2 regions of the Cobetia sp. MC34 genome follow, and region 2 is predicted to be linked to the other one. Evidence: riboswitches for the same ligand, from Rfam matches in the RefSeq annotation. Region 2 holds a riboswitch; the other holds the start of a gene.
The links. A riboswitch is a leader RNA that binds a small molecule or an ion and turns the genes downstream of it on or off. The one in region 2 is predicted to bind thiamine pyrophosphate.
Positions count from the first base shown of each region.

Region 1: another riboswitch for thiamine pyrophosphate. It lies ahead of thiC (phosphomethylpyrimidine synthase ThiC); the one in region 2 lies ahead of IZU87_RS09240 (ABC transporter ATP-binding protein).

Region 1 covers NZ_JADPPY010000011.1:94,972-109,820, reverse strand. The annotation lists gene IZU87_RS08335 (GNAT family N-acetyltransferase) at 1-851, shown strand, start outside; gene IZU87_RS08330 (nuclease-related domain-containing protein) at 980-2,275, shown strand; gene IZU87_RS08325 (phasin family protein) at 2,701-3,069, shown strand; gene IZU87_RS08320 (hypothetical protein) at 3,390-3,896, shown strand; gene IZU87_RS08315 (peptidylprolyl isomerase) at 3,984-4,262, shown strand; gene thiC (phosphomethylpyrimidine synthase ThiC) at 4,390-6,399, opposite strand; TPP riboswitch at 6,526-6,666, opposite strand; gene tenA (thiaminase II) at 6,826-7,485, opposite strand; TPP riboswitch at 7,632-7,758, opposite strand; gene IZU87_RS08300 (TIGR04282 family arsenosugar biosynthesis glycosyltransferase) at 7,956-8,681, opposite strand; gene IZU87_RS08295 (TIGR04283 family arsenosugar biosynthesis glycosyltransferase) at 8,674-9,384, opposite strand; gene IZU87_RS08290 (PQQ-dependent sugar dehydrogenase) at 9,915-11,147, opposite strand; gene IZU87_RS08285 (lysophospholipid acyltransferase family protein) at 11,347-12,381, opposite strand; gene IZU87_RS08280 (class I SAM-dependent methyltransferase) at 12,713-13,447, shown strand; gene IZU87_RS08275 (MFS transporter) at 13,708-14,849, shown strand, end outside.
Region 2 covers NZ_JADPPY010000013.1:69,557-84,405, forward strand. The annotation lists gene IZU87_RS09210 (YeiH family protein) at 1-597, opposite strand, end outside; gene IZU87_RS09215 (LysR substrate-binding domain-containing protein) at 812-1,720, shown strand; gene IZU87_RS09220 (alpha/beta fold hydrolase) at 1,887-2,711, shown strand; gene IZU87_RS09225 (MFS transporter) at 2,708-3,976, shown strand; gene IZU87_RS09230 (ABC transporter substrate-binding protein) at 4,113-5,417, opposite strand; gene IZU87_RS09235 (ABC transporter permease) at 5,589-6,356, opposite strand; gene IZU87_RS09240 (ABC transporter ATP-binding protein) at 6,353-7,105, opposite strand; TPP riboswitch at 7,164-7,277, opposite strand; gene IZU87_RS09245 (phosphotransferase family protein) at 7,455-8,420, shown strand; gene IZU87_RS09250 (potassium/proton antiporter) at 8,558-10,267, shown strand; gene IZU87_RS09255 (GGDEF domain-containing protein) at 10,451-11,575, shown strand; gene IZU87_RS09260 (DEAD/DEAH box helicase) at 11,735-12,946, opposite strand; tRNA gene IZU87_RS09265 (tRNA-Ser) at 13,169-13,259, opposite strand; tRNA gene IZU87_RS09270 (tRNA-Ser) at 13,479-13,569, opposite strand; gene IZU87_RS09275 (Bax inhibitor-1/YccA family protein) at 13,824-14,492, shown strand; gene tusD (sulfurtransferase complex subunit TusD) at 14,620-14,849, shown strand, end outside.

The sequences.
Region 1 (14,849 bases), on a different contig from region 2:
CGCCCGCAGCCCGGCGTGCCTTGCTTGAGTGGTTGTGGCCGCATCTCAAGGCCGGCATCGCACCCGCGGCTGAGCCGGGTAGCGCGCTGCGTCGTTATGAGCACAGCGGGTTTCATCTGCTGTTTGTCTCGGCAGACGAGCGGCAAGACTGGCAGGCGGCGATTCCGGAGCTGATTTCGCGTCCCGGGATGCAATATCACTGGCAGTCACGCGGTGAGCCGGACTTTGCCACCTGGCTTGAGAGTCTGCGCTCCAAACGGCGCAAGGAGATCCGTCGCGAGCGGCGCAAGGTCGCCGAGCAAGGCTTCACGCTGGCCAGGCTCGAGGGAGCACGGATTGGCTCTGACGATATCGAGGCCTTCTACCGCTGCTACTGCATGACCTATCTCGAGCGCGGCCAGCGCCCTTATCTGCCACTCGATTTCTTCCAGCAGCTCAGGCGCAGCATGCCCGAGCGATTGCTGCTGGTGCAGGCGCGAGATGAGCAGGGCGCGCCGGTGGCGGCAGCCTTGTGTCTGATCGGCAGTGATTGCCTGTATGGTCGTTGGTGGGGCAGCGAAGTGCATGCCGACTGTCTGCACTTCGAGGTCTGCTATTACCAGGGGCTCGAATTCTGCCTGCAGCGAGGGCTCAAGCGCTTCGATCCCGGCACCCAGGGAGAGCACAAGATCAGTCGCGGTTTCGCGGCGTATGCCACCGGGTCGCTGCATTGGCTGATGCATCCCGGGCTTCAGGAGGCGGTGGCAGAGGCGGTCGAGAAGGAGGCACGTTGGATCAGCAAGGCGCGTCAGCAGGTGACGGCAATGCTGCCCTACCGGGAGCCCGCGCCCAAGACAGCGCAGGAGCGATGACCCTCAGTCTCTGTTACTACTATCCGCTATCCGCTGGCGGATTCTCCCGCGGAGTCAGAGGCAAGAAAGATTGCGAATAGAGCACTACACTGAGTTATATATATGAATGCTCTAATCCAGAGGCGCCCATGCTGATCAAGGACTGCGATTCACGGGAATACGACCTGCTGGTGCTCGAGGTGCTGGCGCAGGATGCTGCGCTTGCCGCACCCGAGCGCCACAAGGTGCTGGAGGCCCTGCGTGCGATACGTGCCCGTCAGGCGCGTCGCCGTGCACTGGCAAGCCAGCTGGATGCCTTGTTGGGGACGCGGGATGATTGGGTCGTGCTGCATGATGTGCGCCTGGCGCAGGCAGAGGGCGTGATCGAGATCGATCACCTGCTGATCAACAGCCTCATGCAGGTCTGGGTGCTGGATGCTTCCTGTTTTGATCTGACGCTCTCGATCACTCCCTTCGGTGAGTTGTTGGCCCATGGCGGACGAGTCGCGCAGGGCGGCGAGACACCCTCAGGCGAAGATGGCGTCATGGCATATGCCGTGACGCCGTGTCCCTTGCAGACGATCACTGAGCGTAGCCGCGCCATCGTGCAATGGCTGGAGGCCTCCTCGTTGTTGCCTGTGCGCCTGGGGATGACGCTGCAGCCGCAATTACGCTATCGCATCGTGGTGGCTGATGCGGCTCAGGTCAGTCGGCCGCCGGAAGATATCGTGGACAGTCGTGCGCTGCTGTCCTTCGCGCGCCTCAAGCGTCAGTGCCTGCAGGTGAGCGGCAAGACCGCTTACGTGACACGGCTGCGCAGTTTTACCCACCGCCTCGATCAGCGCCGCCTGCGCCAGCTGGGGCGCGCCATCGCGACCCAGCATGTGGCCCCCAATACGGATTGGGTGGCGGAGCTGGGCCTGGCCGCCGGCACGCGCGCGACGGAGGGCGACGCTGCCACTCAGGTATCCCCGCTGGCCTATCTATGGCAACCGCCGCTATCGCCTGAAGAGCTGGCGCGGGCCTCAGGCGAAAGCGCTGCCGTGGCGGCAGAGTCTGATGACATGGAAGGGGCGTCGGATGACACGACGCTGGCGGTCCAGCGTGGCGTGACATCTACGGCTGCCCTGAAACGGCAGTGCGGTTTTGGGGGCCGAGGGCTGCAGGCCGCGCACTGGCAGCCCGGGCACCAGACTCTGGATCAGGATAGCCGAGAAGGCCCCGCGAGCCCGCAGGCGGCAGGCGAGCAGCCGGGGGCTGCGGCCGACAATCAGCAGGGCGCGTCTTCCGCCCCGTCGCAGGATGAGGAAGGCTTGCCGCGCTGCCAGGGCTGTCGGCGGTGGCTTTCCACCCAGAGTGTCGACTTCTGTCGCCAGGCAGATCAGGCACGCGCGCTGGGCGGGCGTCTGCTCTGCAAACGCTGTCGCGACGCCTCATGCCAGTGAGGCAGCAGCACGGCGCTCTCCTCAAGTTCAGCCTTTCAGCTTCAGGCTTCTGTTCCAGCACTTTGGCCCAGTCTGGCGTTCCAGGGCGTGGTGAAGGGCGTGTCGGGAGCCCAGGGCGTCAATTTTCTTTTCGACTTCTGATTGTTTTTCTCCAGTGTAATCAGGCAACTGCATCAACCATGGCGTACAGATCAGTCGTTGCGATGTTTTTGATGTTGCAGTGCAACAAAGACTGTCTTATGCTGCGTTGCAGCGAGGATGGAACCTGGTCGATAGCACTATCTGACCGCGACGGCTTGATAGTGACGGCTTGATAATGATGGCTCGGTCACTACGGTGCACCAGCCCGGTTCAGTCCTGATAACCGAACGGAGCAACGCTCCGGTTCATTTCAGCGTGATGCCAATACCCTGGAGGGTGCCTACATGTTCAATGCCAACTTCGAGAAGTCCGCTCAGCAGTTCGACGATATGTTCCTGTCTCCGCTGCGTGCGTTCAGCGCTCTGAGCATCGATTACAGCGAGAAGCTGATCGGCGCACAGATGGAACTGACCAAGTCCTATGCTGATGCTTCCCTGACCCAGGCGCGTTCCATGCTCGAGATCAAGGACAGCGAAGGTCTGAAGAACTTCGTCAAGGAGCAGCAGGAAACCGTGAAGACTCTGGGCGAGAAGCTGCAGAACGACACCCAGAAAGTGGTCGAGCTGAACCAGGAATACGCCAAGAAAGGTCAGGAACTGGCAGAAAGCAACGCCAAGTCCGCCTCCGAGGCCATGCAGAAAGTCGCCAAGTAAGCGACTGCTGCCGACGCTCTCAGGCGAGCGTCCCCAACGCCCATCCGGTCTTCCGGGTGGGCGTTCGCGTGTCTGGAGTACTGAATCTGATTACTCGTTGCTGGAGGGGGAAGCGTTGGCACCATCCCCTTGAGCGTTAAGGCAATGATGACGGTGTGCGGGTAAGGTCGCAGGGAGCGCGCTGTCGCTGTCAGTCGGCGTTATCAGTCTCGTCATGAGGCAGTGCTATCAGGGCATGTCACCGCAAGTGACGGTCATGGATGATCGAGCAAGGCTCCCCGGCGGCATATGCCGGGAGGTATCAACACAAGGAGTGTGTGATGAATTCTGTCAGTGCGGCATTGGCAGCGTTAATGGATGCGGTCTCGGGCTTGAGTGGGCAATTCGGTGAGGGTGTCGCCTCGCATCTGACGACGACAGCAGGGCTTCAGCGCGAGCATGTCGAGACCCGCTATCAAGGGCAGGTGATCGATTTCGATACCCTGCATTGGCGTGTTCTCAATGACTCGGTGTGTGCCAGAAAGCGCCAGAATGCCATGGCCCATACCCGTTGCAGTCAGGCAGCCAGCGAGATGTTTGCCTCGACGTGCCGGGAAATGACCAGCAACCCTCCGACTATGCCTTCGCAACGTTACAACAGTACGCGGCGCATGGCATGCAATGCCGCGGTCAGTTACCGGCCCAGTGTCGGCAACATCCAGTGGGCGGAAACCTCCGCTGCCGATGACTTGGCCGAGGCGGAATGCAACGCTGCCACGGCGGCACTGCTCGGCAGCAATGATCTCGATGCTATCCAGTATCAGCGGCGGGTCTGTGCAGGACGCTAGCGGCGAGCGCTGCCTTGGGCCACAATGACCTGCCACGCCGCCGGTGATTGCCGACGGCATTTATTCGATCAGTGACAGGTGATAGACATGGCACAGGCCACAGCGCGTCATATTCTCGTTTCCAGCGAAGAACAGTGTGCAGCTCTCAAGACCGAAATCGAGAACGGCCGCGATTTCGCTGATGCCGCTCGCGAGCACTCCTCCTGCCCGTCCGGCCGCAGTGGCGGCGACCTGGGCGCCTTCGGCCCGGGCATGATGGTCAAAGAATTCGACGAAGTCGTGTTCAGCGCCCCGATCAACACCGTGCAGGGCCCGGTGAAGACCCAGTTCGGTTATCACCTGCTGGAAGTCACCAGCCGCACGTGAGCCTTCTGTCACGCTCATGAGATGTCATGAGCCCCTGGCAGGATGTGACGAAAACGCCCCGACCATCACTGGTCGGGGCGTTTTTTGTGGCTTAGAAAGTCAGCTTTCCTGTGCGTCAGGCGCTTGCCTAGACCTCCTGATAGAGCTGGCTGCCTTCACGCTTGAACTTGTCGGCCTGCTCCTGCATGCCGGCCATCACGCTGTCGGCATCGCCGGTCAGGCCATGCTCATTGGCGTAATCACGCACTTCCTGGGTGATCTTCATCGAGCAGAACTTCGGCCCGCACATGGAGCAGAAGTGGGCGACCTTGGCCGAGTCCTTGGGCAGCGTCTCGTCGTGGAAGCTGCGCGCGGTGTCCGGGTCCAGGCCCAGATTGAACTGGTCTTCCCAGCGGAACTCGAAGCGCGCCTTGGAGAGCGCATTGTCACGGCGTTGCGCGCCCGGGTGGCCCTTGGCCAGATCGGCGGCATGCGCGGCGATCTTGTAGGTGATGATGCCGGTCTTGACGTCGTCCTTGTTGGGCAGGCCCAGGTGCTCCTTGGGGGTCACGTAGCAGAGCATGGCGCAGCCGAACCAGCCGATCATCGCGGCGCCGATGCCGGAGGTGATGTGGTCGTAGCCCGGGGCGATGTCGGTGGTCAGCGGGCCGAGGGTGTAGAAGGGCGCCTCGTCACACTCGCTGAGCTGCTTGTCCATGTTTTCCTTGATCAGGTGCATCGGCACGTGACCCGGGCCTTCGATCATGACCTGGACATCGTGCTGCCAGGCGATCTTCGTCAGCTCGCCGAGCGTCTCGAGCTCACCGAACTGGGCGGCGTCATTGGCATCGGCCACGGAGCCCGGGCGCAGGCCATCGCCCAGTGACAGGCTGATGTCGTAGGCCTTGCAGATCTCGCAGATGTCCTCGAAGTGGCGATAGAGGAAGCTTTCCTCGTGATGCGCCAGACACCACTTGGCCATGATCGAGCCGCCGCGCGAGACGATGCCGGTCACGCGGCTGGCGGTCAGCGGCACATAGCGCAGCAGGACGCCGGCGTGGATGGTGAAGTAGTCGACGCCTTGCTCGGCCTGCTCGATCAGCGTGTCGCGGAAGATCTCCCAGTCGAGGTTCTCGGCCACGCCATCGACCTTCTCCAGCGCCTGATAGATCGGCACCGTGCCGATGGGCACGGGAGAATTGCGCAGAATCCATTCACGGGTCTCGTGGATGTTGGCGCCGGTCGAGAGGTCCATCACGGTGTCGGAACCCCAGCGGATCGCCCAGGTCATCTTGTCGACCTCTTCCTCGATGGAGGAGGTGACCGCCGAGTTGCCCAGGTTGCCGTTGACCTTCACCAGGAAGTTGCGGCCGATGATCATCGGCTCGCTTTCCGGGTGATTGATGTTGGCGGGAATGATGGCGCGGCCGCGTGCGACTTCCTCACGCACGAATTCGGCGGTGATCTCGTCGGGCAGGTTGGCGCCGAAGCTGTGGCCTGGGTGCTGATGGCCCAGAATGCTCTCGACGGATTCGCTGCCCTGATATTCCTCACGCAGCGCGATACGTCGCTGATTCTCGCGAATCGCGATGTATTCCATCTCCGGGGTGATGATGCCCTGGCGCGCATAGTGCAGCTGGGTGACATTCTTGCCCGGCAGGGCACGACGCGGGCGATGGTCCAGCTCGAAGCGCAGTGACGACAGGCGCAGGTCGGCCTGGCGCACGCGGCCATATTCACTGCTCAGCTGATTGAGCTGTTCGGTATCACCGCGCTCCTCGATCCACTGCTCGCGCAGCGGCGCCAGACCCCGGCGGATATCGATCTCGACCGCCGGATCGGTATAGGGGCCGGAGGTATCGTAGACGACGATAGGCGGGTTCTCTTCCAGGCCGCTGGAGGTCTGGGTCGGCGAGCAGCCGATCTCGCGCATGGGCACGCGGATGTCCGAGCGGGAGCCTTCGATATAGATCTTGCGCGAGCCGCTCAGCGGCGCGATGGCGGCGGCGTCGACCTGTGCTTCGCTGGCGAGGTGGCGGCTGCCATCCTTGCGACCGGCACGCGCGCGTACCTTGGGGGCAGACTCAGGCTGCGAGGCGAGAGGTGACTCGGCGGCGTTGGTGGCTTGCGGGTCTTGTGTCGTCGGGGCAGAGCTCATGCAGGTCTCCTCAAAGGGCGACGTCACGGCTGACGTCATCATGGGAAGACCGTGCGCAGGGAGAGGATGGTCGTCGCCGACTCCTTGCCAGCAGGTGGCCCGGGAGCGAGGCGGCCGCGCGCAGCGGCTGGCCATCAGCTTGATTCCTACGCCGGTCCTAACCGGTTCAGGTTCCACGGGACCCCTTGCTGGCAAGCTCGCGCGTCAGGGCGGCGAAGCATGCATGCAGGATCTCAGCCGGTTCCACCGGCACCCCGTCAAGCGTGTGCAGATTTCAATGCGAGAGGGTGTTGCCCGAAGCGTCAGGCTTGCCACGGGGAGCATTCTCGCATCCAGGCTCTGTTGGCCTGTCAGTCGTGCCATCCATGGGGATGGCGCCATCCCGAGCGGCTCATGGCGAGCGCCGGGACGTCAGTCTGTCATGACTCAAGCGCGATCGAGGCCCATCTGCCAGAAGTCGATCTCGAGTCGCGTGGCGTCCCGGAAGACATCGACCAGTTCACCCAATCGACGCTCCGAGACCTCCGAGAGTCGTGCATCCAGCCATTCGCGCTCGGCTTCGACGGCTTCCTTGAAGTCATCGCTTGAGTACATCGCGATCCAGTCCGCGTATGGGTTGTTCTCGATCTCGGTGGTGTCCTGATCGAGCAGCCACTCGGCGATCTCGCCGTAGCCGATCAGGCAGGGCGCGAGCGCCACGTGCAGATCGAGCAGGTCGCCGCGCTGGCCGCAATCGAGCACGTAACGGGTATAGGCCAGGGTGGCGCGGGATTCCGGCAGCTCGCTCAGGTCATCCTCGCTGATGCCCCACTCGCTGCAGTAGCCGATATGCAGATCGAGCTCGGTATTGAGGATGGTGTCGAGACTGGCCGTGGCCTGACGCAGCTCCGCGAGGGTGCGGCTCTTGTAGGCGGCCAGCGCCCAGGCACGCGCGAAGTGGATCAGGAACAGGTAGTCCTGCTGCAGGTAATGGCGGAAGGACTCCTCCGGCAGACGACCTTCGCCCAGCTGGCGAACGAAGTCGTGCTCGAGATAGTCACGCCATTCCTCGGCGCAGGCACTGGTCAGGTCGTTGAAACTAGGCATGACGCATCCCTCGGTGAGCGTGCTGACGACCCGTGATGTGGCGGCAGGTCTCTGGCGCAAGCGTGGCCAGTACCGGAACAGGAGCAGGGGAAAAGCGGGGGAGGTGCCGACAGTCACCGTGAGAAAGTGGTGACGATATCGAGTGGCATCGCTTCGCGCTTGATCCCTACGCCGGTACTAGCCGGATCAGGTTCGGCGGGATCGTCATTCACGCAAGGACATCGCCTGCGCATGACATCTCAGCCGGTCTTACCGGCACCCCGTCAAGCTGTGACATATGAGTCACGATGCATCGAGTGTAACAGCCCTGCGGCGCAGAAGAAGGGCAGTGTGAGCAAAAATGCATACGACTTTGGGAGGCATGCCGAACGTGTGAAGAGCCTCAAGCGGGCTTATAAAGAGCCTCAGACGGGCTTGTGATGAGCCTCAAGCGGGTTTGTAGAAAGCCGTGAGCGGGTTCATGGAAAGTCTCAAGCGGCAAGGTCGGCCATGAGCGCCGGCAGGTGGCGCGACAGGCGCGCAAGGTCACGCGGCTCATCGACATCCCAGCTGGTCGGCAGGCAAGCGGCCGTTCTCCCGGCCCGTGCCAGCAACGCCAGGGTGTCCCGGCAGACATGGGCATGACTCCAGCGGGGCAGCAGAAAGGCTTGCGGGCAGGGCGCCTTGAGGCCGATCAAGCCATAGCCGCCATCGTCGGTGGGCTGCAGCACCGCGTCGTGAGTGCGCAGTCTGTGGGCTGCCTCGCGCAGGCGCTGGCTGTCCAGTGCCGGCAGGTCGGAGCCCATCAGCAATACCGGCCCCTCGGGCAGATGTCGGGCCATGGCCCGGGACATTCGCTCACCGAGCTCCCCCTGCGGCTGTACCTCGAAGGTGAGGTCGGCAGAGGCATCGACAACGCTTCGCAGCCGGGCTTCCAGCGCTGCCCGCAGAGCCGCCTGTTCAGGTGCCTGACTCGACGGCTCGGCAGCGGGCGTCAGCATCACCACGACCTTGCCGAGGCGCGCGGCGCAGGCGTGGTCAACGATATGGCTCAGCATCCGCGCATAGAGTCGAGCTGCGCCCTCGGGGCCGAGTGCGGGGATCAGGCGTGTCTTGCAGTGGCCGGCGATGGGCAGGCGACCGAAGATGATGAGAGTCGGGTGCACCTCTGACGCGACATCAGCGGTGGGCAAGGTAGGCAACGCCGTATCACGCATGGGGCATACCGCGCTGCTCACAGGCCTGCGCCGCGGCGCGATAGCCGTAGAGGCGTGCCAGACGTGCAGGGGAGACGCCACACCAGGCCGCCAGCCGCAGCCCCCACATCTTGGCGATGGTGCGCCAGACGCCGTGGGTCTCCCAGCGTCGACCGCTGGTCGTGACGCGCGCCGTCAGGTTCATTGGCGGGGTCAGATGCTTGAGCTGGGCACTCAGCCAGATATCTTCCATCAGCGGCATGTCGGCAAAGCCGCCGATGGCCTCGAAGGTCGAGCGCTGCACGAACTGGGTCTGGTCGCCCGTGCTGATGCTGGTCAGCCGCGAGCGCAGATTCATCATGGCGGCGATCATCGGTAACCACGGCGACTCGCCCTTGATGCTGACATCGAAGCGGCCCCAGTCGCTGCGGCGATGCGTCGTGATGGCCTCCTTGAGCAATGCCAGCGCATTGTCGGGCAAGTCGGTATCGGCATGCAGAAACAGCAGCCATTCTCCGCGTGCACGCGCGGCGCCGGCATTCATCTGGCGTGCCCGGCCCGGCTCACTGCTCAGCACGTCATCACACAGCGGTCGGGCCAGTGTGGGGGTGCCATCCGTCGAGCCGCCATCCACCACGATCACTTCACAGTCCCCGCCCGCGCGCAGGCGACTCAGGGCAATCAGGGTTTGCACGATGCCGGCTGCCTCGTCATGCACCGGCATCACGATGCTCAGCCAGGGAGCGCGCGTCAGGTGCGTGCATGTGCTCGACAGGGAGTCCCGGTTGGCGGGCGTCCGTGATGCTGGGGGTGGCTGCTGGTTCATGGCGGCAGGCTCCGACGATGGCGTATTCGTTGGATCATACGCAGGAGTTCGTAGGCTGGATGCACGAGCGAGATACGCTCTCTCAGCGCGTCATCGTTCAATAAACGCTTGGCGTCGACCCAGTGTCGCTCCATGGCCACACAATGCCTAGCTGGCCATTGGGTGCACGCGAGGGCACAGGACTACATTTCTGTAATTTGAAGGCGGGGCATGCAAGGCAGGTTTTCAGAATCTTTAGCAGGCAAGCGCTGCATTCATCGGCCCTATTTATAGGCCCTGTCCATAGGCCCTAACCATAGGCCCTCTGCCAAGCAGCTCCTGGAAAGAGAGCCTGAAGAGAGTGCTTGGACAAGAGGGCTTGGAGAGAGCGCGTGACTAAGGGCCAGGGCCTCGTTTCTCAAAAGCCCGTTCTGCTGAAGGTCAGGCCATCAATCGAAGGTGAGGCGATAGAGGCCAGCCGCGCCACTATCCGAGGTGAAGTACAGGCTGCCATCAGGGCCGAACAGGACATCGAGCGGGCGAATCCAGCGCTGACCGCTGCTGCTGTCCTGCAGACCGGTCAGTACCGGCACCAGGCGTGCTTCAGTGTCTGGCGTCGCCAGCTTGAGGCCCAGCAGGCGAGGCTCACGGCGACTGGCCGGGTCGCCCGCGGCGTTGCCGGAGGACGCCGTGCCCCAGCTGCCGTGGACTGCCACCACGACATCCATGTCTGCAGCCAATGGGTGCTCTGGCGGTACCACCGCGATTCCCATCGGTGCACTGCGAGCGGGGATCTCGGCCAGTGGCGCTGCAATCTCGTCACGCTCGCGCGGTGAATCGCTCGTGATGCAGTCATCCGCCTGCCAGTTGCCATCGATCCACTGATACCAGGGCATGCCATGGAAGCTGCCTTCGCGGGCAGCAACCACCAGCTCGCGAGGTTGCTCATAGCCCCAGTGGTCGGGCCCGTTGTTGGTGGCCAGCAGGCGCGGCTCACCTTCCCTACCTGGCTGCCAGGCGAGGCCTACCGGGTTGCGCAGCCCGCTGGCCCAGGGCTGCCAGTGCGGCGCATCGCCGGATTCCTCAAGGCGCAGCACGCCACCGCGGCGTTCACTGAAGGAGTAGCCCTGCTCGCTGCCTGCAAGGTATTGATTCGAGCAATTGCCCTGGATGCCCAGCGCTAGATAGAGGCCACCATCAGGCCCGAGACTCAAGGTGCGCGAGTTGTGGCCACCGCCGCCGGGCAGGGCGATCAGCTCACGAAAGTCATCGCGGGTGAGAGACTCGCCGGGTGAATAGTCGGCGACCAGCAAGGCGGCGGTGGTCGCGACATAGAGCTTGTCGACGCGCACCACCAACGAGTGAGGATAGCCCGACAGTTCGACCAGCGTCTTCACGGCAGAGAGGTTGCCGTCCGGCGTCAGCTGAGCGCGATAGACACGCTCGGCCCGCGAGCCGATCAGCAGTTCGCCAGCATCAGTGAGGTGCAGCATGCGTGGACTGTCGAGCGAGGCCAGCCGCTCGAGCGTGGCGCCCTCAGGCAGCTTGAGCGCAGGGGCATCGCTGGGCACTTGCTGAGCGCTCACCAGCGACAGTGAGGAAGCGGCATTTGTCTCTGCCTGGGCTGGCAGAGACAATGCGAGACAGGCCGCCGCGGCACTTGCGACCAGGCGTGTCGCCACACTTGTTGCCAACCTTGTCGCCAAGCCTGTCACCAGACTTGCCGGCAGGCATGTCGATACTGCCCGGGACAGGGAGGGGCGCCGGGGCGATGCGCTTGTGAGGTGAGCGGCGTGAGTCTCGATCGGCATCCTTGCCTCCTGTCATTGAGCCATGCGCATTCAGTCTGGGAGCTGATGGCTTGATCCGCCAGTGTTGCCCTCAGCCGCGCTTGCTGGCCTTGCGGCGATGCTTGAAATAGCGGCGCCAGCCCTTGAGCGAGAAGAAGGAGTAGGTGCGCGCATAGAAGCGGGATTCCTGCCAGCCCGGTTGTTGCTCCATTTCCTGCGGGCTCTTGCGCCAGCGCTTGTATTCCCACTGATACTGGGCCGGCGCCAAGGCGATCGCCGCTTCCACCGAGGCATTCACCCCGCGTGCCGAGGCGACTTCCTCTTCGCAATAGACACCCTCATCCGCGGCGAGGAAGTGGATGGCGAAGCCATGGCCATCTTCCAGACGCTGGGCGACACCGGTGACGACGCGCGCATCGGTTCTCGCCACCAGCTTGGGCAGCAGGGTAGCGGTATAGGCGGGGCGGCCATAGAAGTCGGCGAAGACGCCGCTGCCACGGCCCGGCTCCTGATCCGGCAGTATGCCGATCGCTTCGGCGCGCTTGAGTGCCTTGAGCAAGGCAGCGACGCCACGCGAGTTGGTGGGCACCAGGCTCGCGCCCATGCGCTCACGGCCATTGCGGATGATCGGGTCGAGGCGCTCGAACTTGGGTGGCTCGTACATGGCGGTGAACGGGAAGTGGCTGGAGAGCCAGAAATTGAGCACTTCCCAGTTGCCGAAGTGCGGCGCCAGCACGATGACGCCGCGCCCCTCGGCGCGGGCCTCGTCGAGCAGGTTGCGGCCGTGGACCTCGAGAATCGAATCGCGCACGGCGTCTTCATCGCCCAGCCACACCTTGCCCAGTTCCAGCATGGTGGCGGTGGAATGCGCGAGGCTGTCGCTTGCCAGACGCGCGCGCGCCTGCCTGTCGAGCTGCGGGAAGGCCTGGCCCAGATTCTGGCGCGTGACCCGGCGCTCGCGGGGGTTGCACAGCTGCACCACACGCGCCAACGGGCGCGCCAGCCACCAGAGCTGGCGGGTGCTGAGCCCGGACAGTCGTTGCCACAGACAGGCCACGGAATTGGCCTTGAGAGGAGTCAGGCGCTGTTCCATGGCCTGTTCGAACCGCTTGAGAGTCTTGTCCATCGTCACACGTGAAGTTCCGGTGGTCTGGCGTGAAAGATCGCGCCTGTCTGACGCGAAGGCAGGCGCCGTGACATCGTCAGGTGTCGCGGTGCCGCACTCGAATGATGCTCATTGTGCCAGAGGGGGGCGGTGCCTGCAGGCTCCATCGTGGCAGGCGCAAGACACTGGCGCGGGGTATCATTCAGCACTCAGACAGTCGCCACCTTCGATACGTTCACCTGCTGCGGAATTGCCCGTGCTGCCGCGGTGTCGCGCGTGGCGCCGAGTCGTCACCGCCAGCCGTGTGGTGACGTCGACCCTCATCGCCAGTGTCCCTTGCCGCGGAGCCCTGATGTCAGCCCCTGATTCCCTCGTTCTCTATCCGCCTGCGGATACTGTCTGCCCGCTGTGTGAGGCGTCCCAGAGCCAGCATGTACTGCACCTGGTACAGCGACGCAGGCCGTGCCCCGACACCGGTCAGCGACCGCCCGCCGACGAGCGCGATTACCTGCGCTGCCCGGAATGTCATCTGCTGTATCTGGCGCCGTCCCAGCGCCTGGATGCCAGGGCGGAGCAGGATATCTACGACCAGCACGAGAATGACCCGGCAGACCCGCGTTATCGAAGCTTCCTGGCCAAGCTCTTCACGCCGATGTGCGAGCGGCTCGCGGCTGGTGCCAGCGGGCTCGATTTCGGCTGTGGGCCGGGGCCTGCCCTGGCGCAGATGTTCGAGGAGGCGGGCCATCCGATGGCGCTGCACGACCTCTACTATCATCCGAACCCGGCAGCGCTCACCCGCCAGCATGACTTCATCGTCAGCACCGAGGTGATCGAGCATCTCTACGCGCCGGGCGAGGTCTTCCGCCAGTGGTTACGCTGTCTCAAGCCCGGCGGCCTGTTGGGGGTGATGACGCAGCCCGCCTCGGATGACCCGGAGGCGCTCAGGCGCTGGCACTACCTGCGTGATCCGACGCATGTGTGCCTGTTCAGCCCAGCGACCTTTGCCTGGCTTGCGCGCACGCACGGACTCGAGCTTGAGCAGGTCGCCAACGACATCGTCATCTTCCGCGTGCCACAACCGGTCTAACAAGAGCGCGGAGCAGGGCGTGGGACAGGCCGCGGGACAGGGCGCGAGTACAGGGCATGGATAGGGCGCAGGAAAGCGCGCAGCGACACCCAAGACGATATTGTCGCCAAATGACGCAAAAAGGCTTGGATTTGGCGCGGACTGTCACTATATTGCCCGCGCCTTGACGTATTCTCGCAGGGCAAATTCCCCCTCCCGACGATATCCGCACCTTGCGGCATTGGCTGATCGCTGACTGGCGGCCGGCCGAGGATCTGGTCATGCCCCGTCATCTGCTGTTGATGTCCCTTGCGCCCCTGCTCGGCCTTGCCTTGCTGGGGATCGGTAACGCCATGCTGACCTCGCTGGTCCCGTTGCGGCTGTCTGCCGCCGGCGTCTCGAGCGAGGCGATCGGCCTGATCAGCTCGGCCTACTATCTGGGCCTCGGGCTCGGCGCGCTGGTCAACGACCGCCTGCTGCTGCGCATCGGCCATATCCGCGCCTATGCCGGCTTCGCCTCGCTGGTGGCGGTCGCGGCACTGGCCATGGGGCTGGGCGATCACCCGGTGGTGTGGTTCCTGCTGCGCATGATGATCGGCTGGTCGCTGGTCGGGGTGTATCTGGTCATCGAGAGCTGGCTGCTGAGCGCCGCCGATCCCGCCGTGCGCGGGCGTCTGCTGGCGCTTTACATGATCGTGCTCTACGGCGCGGGTGTGCTCGGTCAGCTGCTGCTGGGCGTGACCGCCATGCTGAGCCTCGAGGCGGCCTTCATGCTGGTGGCGATGCTGGCGGCGGCCTCGGTATTGCCGCTGGTGCTGCTGCCGCGTGTCTCGCCGCTGATCGAACAGTCCGAGCCCCTGAGCCCGTGGCGCCTGATTCGCATCACGCCGACGGGCGTGTTCGGCTGTCTGGCCTCGGGACTGGTGGTGGCGGTCATCTACAGCCTGCTGCCTCTGGCACTGGGCGATGGCGGCACCCTGAGCACCGCGGAGATCGGTCAGCGCATGGCGCTGGTGATTCTCGGCGGCATGCTGCTGCAGTACCCCATCGGCCGCTGGTCTGACAGCCACGATCGCCAGCAGGTGCTGATCATTCTGTCGATCGCCATCGTCGGCTTCGCCGCCTTGCTGATGGGGCCGGCGCGCGAGGGTATCGCCCAGCTGACGGTACTGTTCCTGCTTGGCGGCGCTGCCTTCACCCTCTATCCGGTGGCGGTCAGCCACGCCGCCGATCGTGCGCCCGCCGGTGCCCTGGTGCGCATGAGTCAGGGCCTGCTGTTGATCAACGCGGTGGGGTCGACTCTGTCACCGCCGGCGGTATCGCTGCCGATGGCCGAAATGGGCGCGATGCCCGGCATGGCGCTGAGTCTGGCGGTGATGGGTGGCGGCATGCTGCTCTTCTTCGTCTGGCGACGAGTGATGCG
Region 2 (14,849 bases):
GCCGAACAGGCCTTCATGCATGCCGCTCAGCGGGTAGAGCAGCGGGTAGACCAGCATCGCCAGCGAGCCGAACAGCACCACCGTGGCGACGGCCATGGCGGTGGCCGCCGGGCGTGCCTTGATCATCGATTCGGTCGCCAGTACCGCCGCGGCGCCACAGATGGCGGAACCGGCACTGGTCAGCAGTGCGGTGTCGCGGTCCAGCCCCAGCCAGCGCGTGCCGATGTAGTAGCCGCTGCTCAGCACCGCGGTGATCACCAGCACATCGAGGAAGACGACGCTCCAGCCCAGGCCGAGAATCTGCTGCAGGGTGATGGAGAGGCCGAACAGGATGATGCCGAGACGCAGCAGCTTCTTGGTCGCGATATGCAGCCCCGGGGAGAGCGCCGCGGCGTGACGGCTGGTGATCGGCAGGTTGCCGACCACGATACCGCACAGCAGGGCGAAGACCAGCGGGCTGATGCCGGTGGAGGCCAGCGCCGGAATGGAATGCAGTGCCAGTCCCACCAGGGTCAGGCCGCCACACAGGGCGAGGCCCGGCAACATGCGGCGCAAGCGCTCGGCAGTGGCGGGGGGAGTCAGGGTCTGTGCGTCCATGAGTATTCTCCTTGAGGAAAGTGGCCTATCCCGTGCGGAACATGGCCTGTCTTGTTATGGGTCGTGCGCTGGCGTGGGGTGCACGGCTGTCATCGGCAAGGGCGCTTGAGTCTGCGTCGCTTGCTTAGTGTCTCTGGTTTGATGATTAGTCTATTCGGGAATATTATTCGGCAGTTAGTCGATTATTCTTTTATTACATACCGGAAAAACCGATATGCAGATCCACATCACGCTGCGCCAGTTGCAAGTGTTCGTGGCGGTGACCCGCCACGGCTCCGTCAGTGCCGCGGCGCGCGAGATCGGCCTGTCGCAATCGGCGGCGAGTCAGGGGCTATCCGAGCTTGAGCGTCATCTCGAGGTGCAGCTGTTCGAGCGTCTCGGCCGTCGCCTGGCCCTGAACGCCAATGGTCGCCGCCTGTTGGCGCGCGCCGAGCAATTGCTGGAACAGACCCACGCGCTGGAGCTGGAGGCGCGTGAGCCCGGCGTGGTGGATGGCAACCTGCGTGGTGAGCTGGAAATCGCCGCCAGTGCCACCATCGGCACCTGGTTGTTGCCGGGGCTGGCGGGGGCCTTCATGCGCGAACATCCGGGCACCGAGCTCAATCTGCGCCTGCGCAATACCCATCAGGTGGTGGAGGCGGTGCTCAACTATGACGCCGAGCTCGGCCTGATTGAGGGCGACTGTCATGCGCCGCGCCTGATGAGCCAGACCTGGCGCGAGGATGAGCTGGTAGTGGTGGCGCCGCCGAGCCATCCGCTGGCCGTGCGTGGCGTGGCGCTCAGCGACGAGGACCTCGCCACCGCCGACTGGATTCTGCGCGAGGGGGGCTCGGGCACGCGGGCGGTCTTCGAGCGTGCACTGCACGGGCGGATCGAGCGCCTCAAGGTGCGCATGGAGCTGGGCCAGCACGAAGCCATCAAGCAGGCCGTGTTCGCCGGGCTGGGGCTGGGGTGTCTGTCGCGGCTGTCAGTGGCGGCCGAGATCGCGCGTGGCGAGCTGGTGGTGCTGGCCACGCCCCAGCTCAACCTGAAGCGGCGCTTCTCGATGCTGTGGCACCCGGAGCGTTACCGCAGCCCGCTGTGGCAGGCGGTCAAGGTCTATCTGGAAGCCAGCCCGCGCTGAGCCGTCGAGGACGGAGCCGCCGCGCGCTTGATAGTTTGCTAACATAGGCGCTCCCCGCGAGCCGGCTGCCGCTGAGCCACGCCGCTGAGCCACGCCGCTGAGCCTGAGCTACTGCGCCTGAGCCACGGGGAGCGTAACGGTCTGTCTAGCGTCCATGGAGATGATGATGAGCACAACGGTCGAGCTTTATTACCACGAGAGCGATGCTCGTGATGGCGCCGAGGAACAGACAACGAGCCAGCAGGACGCGACGCCGCTGGTCATTCTTCACGGCCTGTTCGGCAGTGCCGACAACTGGCGTTCGCATATCAAGTCATGGTCGCGGACGCGCCGCGTGATCGCGGTGGATCTGCGCAACCACGGCCGCAGCCCGCACGTGGCCGGCATGAGCTACCCCGAGCAGGCCGCGGATGTCATCGCGCTGCTCGACCGCCTCGCCATCGAGCGCTGTGACCTGCTGGGCCACTCGATGGGCGGCAAGGTCGCCATGCAGGTCGCGCTCGAGGCGCCCGAGCGTCTGCGCAGCCTGTTGGTCGCCGATATCGCGCCGGTCGTCTATGGCCACGGGCATGACGATATCTTTGCCGCCTTCGAGGCGGTGCGTGACGCGCGCCCGGCCTCACGCAAGGAGGCCGACACGGTGATGGCGCAGCATGTCGATACCCCGGCCATTCGCCAGTTCCTCGCCACCAATCTGGTGCGTCTCGACGATGGCGCCATGGGCTGGCGCGTCGGGCTGGACCATATCGCGGCGGGCTACCCGCAGATCGTCGAGGCGCCGCACGGCCAGGGGCCGGTCGAGCTGCCGGCGCTGCTGCTGTGGGGCTCGCGCTCCAACTACGTGCAGGCCGAGGGCCTGGCGACGATGCGCGAACACTTCCCTGCGCTGGAAGATGACTCGCTGGAGGCCGGCCATTGGCTGCACGCCGAGCGTGCCAGCGAGTTCCAGCAGGCGGTGGTGACGTTCCTTGATCGCGTCGCACTCGCTTGAGTACGCCGAGCCGTCACTCCGAAAATTGTCAGCCGGCCGCGAGCGAGCGGGTCATCTCGCCGGTGACCACCCACGAGCGCCTGGTGGTGGCGCTGGTCACCCTGCTGCAGTTCGCCGTCATCATGGGCTTCACCATGGTGATGGCGCTGGGCCCCGACTTTGCCACCTCGCTGGGCATTCCGCTGGATCACCTTGGCTATATCGTCGGCAGTTATCCGCTGGCCGCCGCGGTGGGCACTCTGCTGTGGACGCGACACGCCGATCGCTTCGATCGCCGCTGGGCAGTGCTGGGCTTCCTGTTCGGCGCGGCGCTCTGTCACCTGATCGCCAGCTTCGCCACCGACTTCGAGACCCTGCTGGCGGCGCGCATGCTGGGCGGCCTGTTCGGCGGGCCGGCGGCGGCGACGGCGCTGGCCATCGTGATCGACGTGGTGCCGGGGGTACGCCGGGGGCGTGCCATGGGCCTGGTGATGGGCGCCTTCTCGGTGGCCTCGGTGCTGGGGCTGCCATTTGCGCTGTGGCTGTCGCAGGGCTTCGGCTGGCAGGCGCCATTTCGCGCCGTGGCGCTGTTGGCGCTGCTGGTGTGCGGGCTGCTGGCCTGGATACTGCCGCCTATCCGCGGCCATCTCGATAACCCCGAGACACGTCAGCGCAGCCGCAAGGGCACCACGATCCTGAACATCCTGGCCCAGCCCGACCATCGCCTGGGGCTGGCGCTGATCGCCACGGCGATGTTCAGCAACTTCCTGGTGATCCCCAACCTGGCAAGCTATCTGCTGTTCAATCTGGGCCTGCCGCGCGAGGATCTCGGCGGGCTCTACATGATCGGCGGCGGGCTGTCGCTGGTCGGCATGCAACTCACGGGGCGGCTGTGTGATCGCTATGGCTGTGTCTGGCCGGGCACCATCACCTGCTTGATGACGGCGCTGGTCGGCTGGGCCTTCCTGCTGCATTCGCCGGGACCGTCGCTGATCTGGATCGGCTTCGGCGCCTACATGCTGTTCTCGTCGGCGCGGCGTGTGACCCAGAATACGCTCAACAGCTTCATTCCCGCCGACCATGAGCGGGCAGCCTTCACCAGCACCCAGAGTGCCGTGCAGCATCTGAGTTCTGCCGCCGGCAGTTATGTGGGTGCCGGGCTGCTGGTCAGCACGCCGAGCGGCGCGCTGGAAGGCATGCCGCTGCTGGTCGCGGTGCTGATGATCGCGCTGGTGATCCAGCCGCTGCAGATCCTGTGGCTGTCGCGTCGCCTGGCACGCCGCTAGCGCTTGTCGAATAGGCACAAGACGGCGAGAGCGAGCCGGTCCTGAACCCAAAACGCCCTGTCGGAATCTCCGGCAGGGCGTTTTGCATGGGGCGCGCAAGTGCTCAGCGTTTCAAGAGCTCTGGGCGCTCAACGCCTCAGGGCGCGTTGACGTCGACGGCCAGATGGCTCAGCGACTGGCGCTTCTTGATCATGCCGCGCTCGAACAGGAAGTCCTCGAAGTCACGATAGCGGCCGGCATCCAGCGCGGCAGGACGCAGCGCGAAGCGCGGCAGGGTGGCGTACCAGGCTTCCTTGTTGAGCTCGGTATCCAGTGCCGGATCGGAGTCGCGGAACATCTCCCAGCCCTGGTCCGGGTGGTTGATGATCCAGGCAGTGGCTTCGCCGACGGCGGCGAGGAAGCCGGCGTACTGGGCCTGCTTGCGCTCGTAGCTGTCGCTGTTGGCGACGAAGATCAGCTCGTCATAGGTCGGCACGCCTTCTTCCTCGATGTAGAAGGCGCGGCCCTTGACGCCTTCCTGGGCCATCTGGACCAGCTCGAAGTTGCGGAAGGCGCCGGTGACGGCATCGACCTTGCGCGTCAGCAGTGACGGCGTCAGCGAGAAGTTGACGTTGGTCAGCGTGATGTCATCCAGCGTCAGGCCGCTGTGCTGCAGCATGGTGGAGAGCAGCACTTCCTCGACACCGCCGACCGAGTAGCCGACCCGCTTGCCCTTGAGGTCGGCGATCGACTGGATGTCGCTGTCGGCGCGCACCACCACCACATTCAGCGGCGTGGCGACCAGGGTGCCGATACGCACCAGCGGCAGGCCCTGATCGATCTGCAGGTGCAGCTGCGGCTGATAGCTGATGGCGATGTCGACGCGCTCGGCGGCGGCCAGCTTGGGCGGCACGCTCGGATCGGCGGGAGCGATCAGCTCGACATCAAGGCCGTGCTTCTTGAACAGGCCCAGCTCCTGCGCCAGCACCAGTGGGGCGTGGCCGGGGTTGGTGTACCAATCGAGCATGACCTTGAACTGCGTCAATGGCTGCTCGGCGGTAGCAGCGTCCTTGGCAGAGTCATTGGCAACGTCCTTCGAGTCAGCATCAGCGCTCTGTTCGTCGCTGGCGGCTGGCGAGGCATCCGCGGTCGGTTCAGCACCGTTCTTCGCCTGTTCGGCGGCGCCGGCGGTCGCTTCGACGGCTTCCTGGCTTGCCACCGGCGCGGAGGCGGCCGAGTCGCCGTTCACTCCGACTTCGGCCTGCTGAGCGACGATTTCCGGCGCTGACTGGGTGCTGGTGGCGGGTTCTGCGTCGGCGGCGTGGGCCGACATGGCGGTGGCTGGCAGGCTGCTCAGACACAGCGTGGTCAGCAGGGTGGCGAAGGCGGTGGACAGCAGTGAGGCTCGCGGTGAGCGTGTCGGCTGCGTTTTGCGCCGTGGCGCCGATGACGAAAGAGACATGGCGGAGTTCCTTGTGATCACAGGGTAGTGGTGCTGCCGTTCGTGGGCGGCAGTCGTCAGGCTCATGCAATTTGTGTCGAGCGTCGTTGCGTCTTTCGGTAACGCGATTTTGCGATCTTGCGGTCATGCGGTCATGCGGTCATGCAGTGTCTGCCCGGAGCCCTGAACGCCTCAGCTCAGGCGTGTCAGTCGGTCGCGGTGCCAGGGCATCAGGGCGCGCAGCAGCGCATCCAGCGAGAAATAGAGCAGCAGGGAGAAGGCGACCAGCACCAGCAGGGCGGCGAACATCAGGTCGATCTCCATGCGCGCGTTGGCGTTGAGCATCAGATAGCCCAGCCCCTGACTGGCACCGGCCCATTCCCCGATGACGGCGCCGATGGGGGCGGCGGTCGCGGCCATGCGAATGCCGGAGGCCAGTGCCGGCAGCGCGGCGGGCAACTGGATGTGGATCAGTCGGCGCCATGGACTGGCGCCCAGGGTATGGGCAAGATCCAGCCAGCCCTGCTGGGTCTGACGCAGGCCGTCGTAGCCGGTGGAGGCGACCGGGAAGTAGATGATCAGCGTCGCCATCACCACCTTGGACAGCATGTCATAGCCGAGCCACAGCACCAGTAGCGGCGCGATCGCGAACAGCGGTATCACCTGGCTGATCAGCAGCATCGGCAGCAGCGTGCGGCGCAGGCGGGGAATGAAGGCCAGCGCCAGCGCGGTGGCAAGGCCGAGCAGAATGCCCAGCACCAGCCCGGCCAGTATCTCGCTGATGGTGACGCCAGCGTGATGGGCCAGCAGCGGCGCCTTCTGGATCAGCACCTCGAGCACGGCCTGCGGCGTGGGCAGAATGTAGGGCGGTACGGCGGTGACGGCAATGATCAGCTGCCAAAGCCCCAGCAGGAGCAGCGCGCTGATGACGAGGTGACGCATGGCGTGCAGACGTTTCATGCGGCCTCCTCGCTATCACGCAGGCGGGCGATCAGTTGCGCCTGCGCCGGTGGCAGGGCCGGGTCATCCAGCGGCACCGGGCGTGCGGCGCCAAGCCCCGGCAGGCGTTCCAGCTCGGCGCCGTGGCCCGGGAGGCTCGACGGGCGCAGCACCAGCAGTTGATCGGCGAGGCGCAATGCCTCCAGCGGGTCATGGGTCACCATCAGGACGGTGCGGCCCTTGAGCAGGCGGCTGGCCAGATCGTGCAGCTCCAGACGGGTGATGGCATCCACCGCCGAGAACGGCTCGTCCATCATCACGACCGGCGCCTGCTGGTAGAGCGTGCGGGCGAGGGCGACGCGCTGGCGCTGACCGCCGGAGAGGGCGTCCGGCCAGGCCTGCTCACGGCCCTCAAGCCCGACCGCGGCCAGCAGTTCATGGGCAAGTTCGCGATTGCGCGGCCGCCGGCGCAGGTCATCGCCCAGCCACAGGTTGTCGATGACGCGCCGCCACGGCAGCAGCAGGTCCTGCTGCGCCATCCAGGCCACGCGGTCGGTCAGCGGCTGTCCGTCATCGGTGGCGAGGTCGAGCTGGTGGAGGTCTGACATCTCCAGACCGGCCAGCAGGCGCAGCAGCGAACTCTTGCCGCAGCCGGAGCGCCCCAGCAGTGCCGTCCAGCTACCGGCTTCCAGACGCGCGGAGATATCGCGGAACAGCGTGTGGCCGGCGTAATCGATTCGTGCGTTGTTGAGGGTGAGTCCCAGCGACACAGGCAATTCCGTGGTCAGGCGGCGTGCCGGCAGGAGGAAGCAGGTGACGCGCCGTGCAGGGCGCGCGTCGGGGATTCCCTCCGCCGGTATCAACCGGATCAGGTTCCAGGGGTTGTCGCGCGACGTATCGCTGCGGCTCTCAGCCCATCCTCGGGCACCCCCATCCAGGCCGACAGTGTAACGTCACTGTCTTGCCGGTGTCTTGTCCGACGCGGGTCAGGGGGCGGGTCAGGTGGGCGGGTCAGGTGGGCAGGGCAGAGGTGGCGTGCGAAACGGACTATGCCGATGTGCCACGCCTTGGGTATGCTGAGGATTACTGTAACAAGACGTGTAGCCCAAGGAGATCATCATGCCCGACACACCGGATCTCTCGACCTGTTCCAGTTATCCCGTTCCCCCACGGCGGCCGAGCACGGCTGAGGCCGTGGGCGAGCCGCGTCCCGTGCCCAGGGGCTGGCCCGAGGAGTCACTGACCCGACGGCTCTCGACCTATCTGGGCCAACCGCTCGAACCGCTGGCACTCGCCTGGCCGGATAGCGCCAACTGGCTATGGCGCCAGCGTGGCGGCACGCCCGGCCTCATCAAGCTGGCGCGCACCGGCCCAGACCATGACCCCTTCTGGCGCGCCATGCGCGGGGTCTTCGGCGCAGATCGCTGGGCGACGCCGGAGGGCCTGACGCGACTGGCGGGCGCCTTGCCCGCGCGTCTGCCGATTCCGCCACTGCCCCTGACCTTTCTGGGGCGTCTCGATGGCGCGCCCATCTGGCACCTGCCGTGGTCCAGCGGGCAGCCGAGTGATCTCAGCATCACCTTCTGTGAGCTGCTCGGCGACCAGCTCGGTCGCCTGCATCAGGATACGGTGTCGGGCTTCGGTCAGCCGCTGGCGCAGTCGATGCCGTTATTGCACTGGAATACCCGCGTCACGCGCTTTCTCGCCCATCACCCGCGTCGCGCGGAGCTTGGCACGCTGCTCAAGCGCACCTTCCCGGCACCGACTCGCGCGGTGTGGTGTCTGCCGGACATGCGCGCCGATCAATATCTGTGCGCCGCCACTGGCTGGGTATGGAGCGATTGGGAAGCGCTGGTGTGGGCGCCGATCGAGTTCGACTGGGCGCTGGTGGAGTTGCTGCTGGAAACGCCGGAGCAGCGTCAGGCCTTCATGAAGGGCTATTCGCGCCATGGGCGCATGATCGATCTCGATGGCCAGCGTGAGCTGTGTCGTGCGCTGTTGTGGGCGATGGAGGCCTTCGGTCCGCGGTCCTATGCTGAGCTTGCGGCAGCCCCTGCCTGGGTCTCGCCGCGCAGCCTGGCGTGAAATCCGCGTGCTGCACGCTGCAAGTACATGAAAGGTGTGAAATTTCTCTGCAGCCCCATCGCTAACATGGAATACTGTGGGTGAGTCGTCATGGACGTCACTCGAGATCTGATGTAGGGCTTGGCGGGGGAGCACTCGTGGTAGAGAACCTGAATTATTATTTCTTGCTGGCAGGCACGCTGATCGCCTTGAGCGTGTTGGCCAGCCGCGTCTCGGCGCGTCTTGGCATGCCGCTGCTACTGCTGTTCCTCGGCCTTGGCATGCTGGCGGGTGAAGATGGCGTACTGGGCATCCAGTTCGACGACGCCTCATCCGCTTACATGATCGGTAACCTGGCGCTGGCGCTCATCCTGCTCGATGGCGGCCTGCGCACGCGGCTGTCCACGTTTCGTGCTGGCCTGAAACCGGCACTGGTGCTGGCCACCGTCGGGGTCTTCATGACCAGCGGCCTGGTGGGCCTTCTGGCCATGTGGCTGTTTGATCTCACCCTGATCGAAGGCCTGCTGGTCGGGGCCATCGTCGGCTCCACCGATGCCGCGGCGGTCTTCTCGCTGCTGGGCGGTCAGGGCGTTCACCTCAATGAGCGTGTCGGTGCGACGCTGGAAATCGAGTCCGGCACCAACGACCCGATGGCGATCTTCCTGACCATCACGCTGGCCGAGATCCTGACCGGTCAGCTCTCCGGTGTCGCGTCGGGCATCATGAGCTTCCTGCTGCAGTTCGGTGTCGGCGCCGCCATGGGCATCGCCGGCGGCTGGCTGATCGCCCGTCTGATGCGCTATCTGGACCTCGCGCCCGGCCTCTATTCGCTGCTGGCACTGGCGCTGGGCCTGAGCCTGTTCGCCACCACCAACGAGATGGGCGGCAGCGGTTTCCTCGCCATCTATCTGTGCGGCCTGATGATCGGCAATCACCCCGGCCGGCATCTGGAGCACATCCTGCCGGTGCATGATGGTCTGGCGCATCTCTCGCAGATCGTGCTGTTCCTGATGCTGGGCCTTTTGGTTTCGCCCTCGACCATGCTGCAGTTCGCGCTGCCGGCCGCCATCCTCAGCGTGGCGCTGATTCTGGTGGTGCGCCCGCTGGCGGTCATCCTGTGTCTCAAGCCGTTCTTCCGCTTCCGCTGGCGCGAGCTGTGGTTCATAAGCTGGGTCGGGCTGCGAGGGGCGGTGCCGATCGTGCTGGCGATCTTCCCGGTGATCACCGGGGTCGAGAATGCCGGTCTCTACTTCAATGTCGCCTTCTTCGTGGTCATCATCTCGCTGCTGGTGCAGGGCTCGTCGCTGGCGCCGATGGCGCGCAAGCTGCGGGTGGTGGTGCCGCCGGGCGCACAGCCCAGTCGCCGCAATCTGCTCGGCATCATGCCGGTCAATGACTACGAAATGCTGGTCTATCGCGTCGACAACACGGCGCTGGAAGGCGTGGCGCTGCGCATGCTGCGCTTCCCGTCGGGGGCCAAGGTCGGGGCGCTGTTCCGCAACAAGGTGCTGATCCACCCCAAGGGCAGCACCTGTCTGCATCAGCAGGATGTGTTGTGCGTGGTGGGGCGCTCGTGTGATGTGCCGAGTCTCAACCGCATGTTCAATGGCGAGAGTCTTCAGCACGAGCAACGCGCCTTCTTCGGGACCTTCACGCTGGAAGGCGATGCCAACATGCAGGATATCGCCGATGTCTACGGCTTGACGCTCTCCCAGGGCGAGCACCACCTGACCATCGCCGAGTTCATCACCCGTCGAGTCGGTGGGGTGCCGGTGGTCGGCGACGATGTCGACTGGCATGGCATCCACTGGGTGGTGAACGAGGTGGAAGGCAATCGCATCACCAAGGTCGGCCTGCGACTGCACTGAGCCTGAATCTGTGTCAGGGCCTGAGCCTGCGCTTCACACACTACGACGCCCCCCATTGCACTGCGTGTAATGGGGGGGGCGTCGTGTTTGGACTCATCAATATCGTATTCTGTTGATGTCAGGCCAATTTGTCCGTGACAGCGCCTGGCCACCGATTGTGGCCAGCGACAAGGAGGTGACTACATGGCCAGCCCACATCCTCATCTCGCGGGCTTTCTGCGACGATTCGAGCAATTCCCGCCCGGGCTCACGGCGGATGAGAAGACCTTTCATGCCACCTTCAACATGGTCTACGTGCTGGCGGTCAGCTGCCATCTGCTCTACGCCATCCTGCTGCTGTGGCTGTGCGAGATGGGCATTCTGGCGCTGAATCTGGCGATGCTGATCGTCGATCTGGTCTGTCTGCAGCTGCACCGTGCTCGCCGTGAAGCCCTGGCGGCCACGCTGATGGCGCTGGGCACCTGCGCGCAGATCAGCTTCTCGTTGCGCTATTTCGGCTCTGAGGCCGGCTTCGACTACTTCTACTTCGGCGCCTTGCTGTGCATCTACTCGATCCGCATGTCGTTCATGCGGCGCGTTATGCTGTGCGCCGCCTGCCTGAGCATGCCGCTGCTGGCCTACATCATCCTGATGTTGGAAGGGCCGACCAATCCGCTGCCCGCCGGCTGGATGCTGGCATTTCGCATCATCAATCTGGGCGTCTTGACCATCTTCTTCACGCTGGTGCTGGTGCAGATGGGCTGGTCGGTGGAGCGCCTGCAGCAGCGTTTCGAGACGGGAGGGCGCTTCGATGCACTGACCGGCGCCCTGAGTCGCGCCGAGCTGGTCGACAGCGGGCGTGGCATGTTGATCAATAACGGGGCGCTGAGCGTGATGATGGTGGATGTCGACCATCTGGCGCTGATCAACGAGACCTGGGGTCGCCAGGCCGGCGATCAGGTGCTCAAGGAGCTGGTGCGGCGCATGCGCAGCATCCTGCGCGGGGAGGACCTGGTCGGGCGCTATGGCGGCGAGGAGTTCGTGCTGTTGTGCCCGGGGCTGCATGGCGAGCGCGTCGATCAGGTGGCAGAGCGCCTGTGCAAGGGCGCCTCGGCGTTGCCGTTCGTCATCAATGACGGCCTCAACAGTCTGGATGTCAATCTGTCGATCGGTGTCGCCCAGCGTCAGTCCGGCGACAAGGACCTGGAAGGCCTGATCGCCAAGGCTGACGTCAATCTGTTCCGCGCCAAGCAGGACGGCGGCAATGGCTTCGTCAGTGACACCCAGCTGGGCCCCGTGGGTGGGCCGGGCATCGCAGCCATCAATTGAGCGCAATTCACTGCGCGCAGAGTTTTGTGCACAGAGGTTTGCGTATAGAGATTTGCGAACAAAGCTTGGTATACAACCCGGCACGCCCCCGGAGAATGACATTCATGTCTCCGGGGGCGTGCGTGTGTCAGGGCGTCATCAGGCTTGCCCTGAGAAGAGTCAGCGGCGGTTGGGCTGGCGACGACGGCCCTTGTTTGCGGACTTGGGGGCGTAGTCGCTGTTCGAGGCCGGTACCGCGAGCTTGGGCACAAAGCCTTCCACGACTTCGCGCGTCACGAAATAGCCCAGGTGCTGCTCGATGGCGCACAGGTTGCGGAAGTCATCACGCGAGACCAGCGAGATGGCTTCGCCGCTGGCCCCGGCACGACCGGTACGCCCGATGCGGTGGACATAATCCTCGGCGGCGTCCGGCAGGTCATAGTTGACCACGCGCTGCAGGTCATCGATGTCGATGCCCCGCGCGGCAACGCCGGTGGCCACGAGATACTTGATGGTGCCGGCCTTGAAGTTGGCCAGCAGCTGCTCGCGCATTGCCTGGCTGCGACCGCTGTGGAAGGACTCGGCGGTGATGTCACGCTTCTCCAGCTGACTGACCAGCTTGGCGGCGCCACGCTTGGTCTCGATGAAGATCAGCGCCTGCTGCCACTGCTTCTCGTGAATCAGATGGCTCAGAAGGGCAGACTTGAACTCCTTGTCGACCGTGATCAGATACTGGCTGATATCCGGCGCGGTGACGTTCTCCGGTGCGACCATGATCTCGACGGCGTCCGTCACTGCGGTCTTGGCGAGCACGCGCACCTGGGCCGAGAGCGTGGCCGAGAACAGCAGGTTCTGGCGCTCCCTGGGCAGCTTCTCGACGATCTTGTTGATGTCGGCGATGAAGCCCATGTCGAGCATGCGGTCCGCTTCGTCGATGACGAGGGTGCGTGTCTCGTCGAGATGGATCGCGCGGCGAGTCAGCATGTCCAGCAGGCGGCCGGGCGTCGCCACCAGAATGTCCACGCCCTCGATCAGGCGCTGCTGCTGTGGTTCGATCTCCACGCCGCCATACATCGCCATGGAGCTGACTTCCAGATACCTGGAGTAGTGCTGGATGTTGTCTTCGACCTGGATCGCCAGCTCCCGCGTCGGCGTCAGGATGACGGCATGTACGCGCTTGGCGCGTACCTTGGGCGCCTGCTGCAGGGTCTGCAGGATGGGCAGCACGAAGCTTGCCGTCTTGCCGGTACCCGTCTGGGCGGCGGCGATCAGGTTGTCACCGGCCAGCACGACGGGGATCGCCTTCTCCTGGATGGGAGTCGGGGTCTGGTAGCCTTGCTCGGTGACGGCCTTGACGATGGAATCGCTCAAACCAAGGGCAGAAAATGGCATGGTGTCTCGACTTGTCTAAAGGGGGGGGGGCAAGCGCACATTCTGCGGCAAGGAATGTCTGGCGCAGTGATGCTCACTGTAGCCGAAAGCCCGCTGACGGCCCGGCGCATCATTGGCCATCGCTGCTCAGGCCGGGTAGCGAAGTGGCGGCGATGGGCGCTGCGCGGCAACAATGAAAAAGCCCCGCCTACCTGAAGTAGACGGGGCTTTCGGAATTCAAGGTGGTGGAGGGACAGGGATTCGAACCCTGGGTAGGCTATTAACCTACGCCGGTTTTCAAGACCGGTGCATTCAACCGCTCTGCCATCCCTCCGACTCACGGAGCGAAATACTACCGAACCTGATGAGAATAGCAAGGGGTAGGCGAAGAAAAATCTTCGGAAAAGCCATCGCGGACAATCACTTGCAGCAGGATGGCGCCGGGGTGAGGCCGCCGGAGCCGCCTGCTGGCACCAGACCATGAATCAGGTCATATGTCAGGCCACGAAAAAGCCCCGCCTACCTGAAGTAGACGGGGCTTTCGGAATCAAGGTGGTGGAGGGACAGGGATTCGAACCCTGGGTAGGCTATTAACCTACGCCGGTTTTCAAGACCGGTGCATTCAACCGCTCTGCCATCCCTCCGACTCACGGGATGAAATACTACGGATTTTTCAGTCAGGGTCAAGGGCTTAGCGTAAATTTCCTTGTCGTTCAGATGCTTGAAAGGTCGCACATGCCACAATGGCTGCGGAGACTGACGATGTCGTTGCCTTGCACGCGCCGGATGGTTGCCTCAATAGGGCTTTTCATCGTTCTGTCTCTTGATTAGGCAAACCCCTGAGGGCATGCTGGGGTCAAATCGATGAATCCATCGTAGCAACCTGAGGATAGACACCATGGCTAACAGCTCCTGGCAGGTCTCGCAGGATACCGCGAGCCGCTCGCTCAGTACTCACAAGGTACTGCGCAACACTTACATGATGCTGGCAATGACGCTGCTGTTCTCCGCGCTGACCGCTGGCGTGGCGATGAGCATGGGCGTCGGCCGCATGAACATCTTCGTGCTGCTGATCGGTGCCTACGGCCTGATGTTCCTGGTCCACAAGACCGCGAACTCCACCGCCGGCATCTTCGCGACCTTCGCCTTCACCGGCTTCATGGGCTTCACGCTCGGCCCGGTACTGAATGCCTACCTGAGCCTGCCCAACGGTGGCCAGCTGGTGATGACCGCGCTCGGCATGACCGGCATCACCTTCGCCGGCCTGTCCGCGGTGGCACTGGTGACGCGCAAGGACTTCTCGTTCCTGGGCAACTTCCTGTTCGCCGGCGCCATCGTGCTGATTCTGGCGATGCTGGCAGCGATGATCTTCAACATCAGCGGCCTGGCACTGGCTGTCTCCGCCGGCTTCGTGCTGTTCGCCTCCGCGGCGATCCTGTTCGAGACCAGCCAGATCATCCACGGCGGGCAGACCAACTACCTGCTGGCGACGGTGAGCCTGTACGTCTCCATCTACAACATGTTCGTCAGCCTGCTGGCCCTGCTGGGCTTCGCTTCCGACGATTGATCGTCAAGCGAAGGGACATGAGACCTGCAAACGACCCCGCCTCGGCGGGGTCGTTTGCGTTCGGGTGTCAGGTGGCGTGACTCGCGCTAGAATGGCGCCCATTCATGAGCAGTCACACGAGGTTCGCATGCGTTATGCTCTGGCCGTCTACGGCGGCCCCTACAGCCAGCAGGCCAGCCATTCGGCGCTGCGCTTTGCCGACGCCCTGCTGGCGCGCGGCCATCAGTTGACCACGGTGTTCTTCTATCACGATGGCGTCTACAACGCCGCCAACATGATGGCGCCGCCCCAGGACGAGCCGCATCTGCGCGATCGCTGGCTGTCACTTGCCGAGAATCACGCCACCCGCCTGCAGGT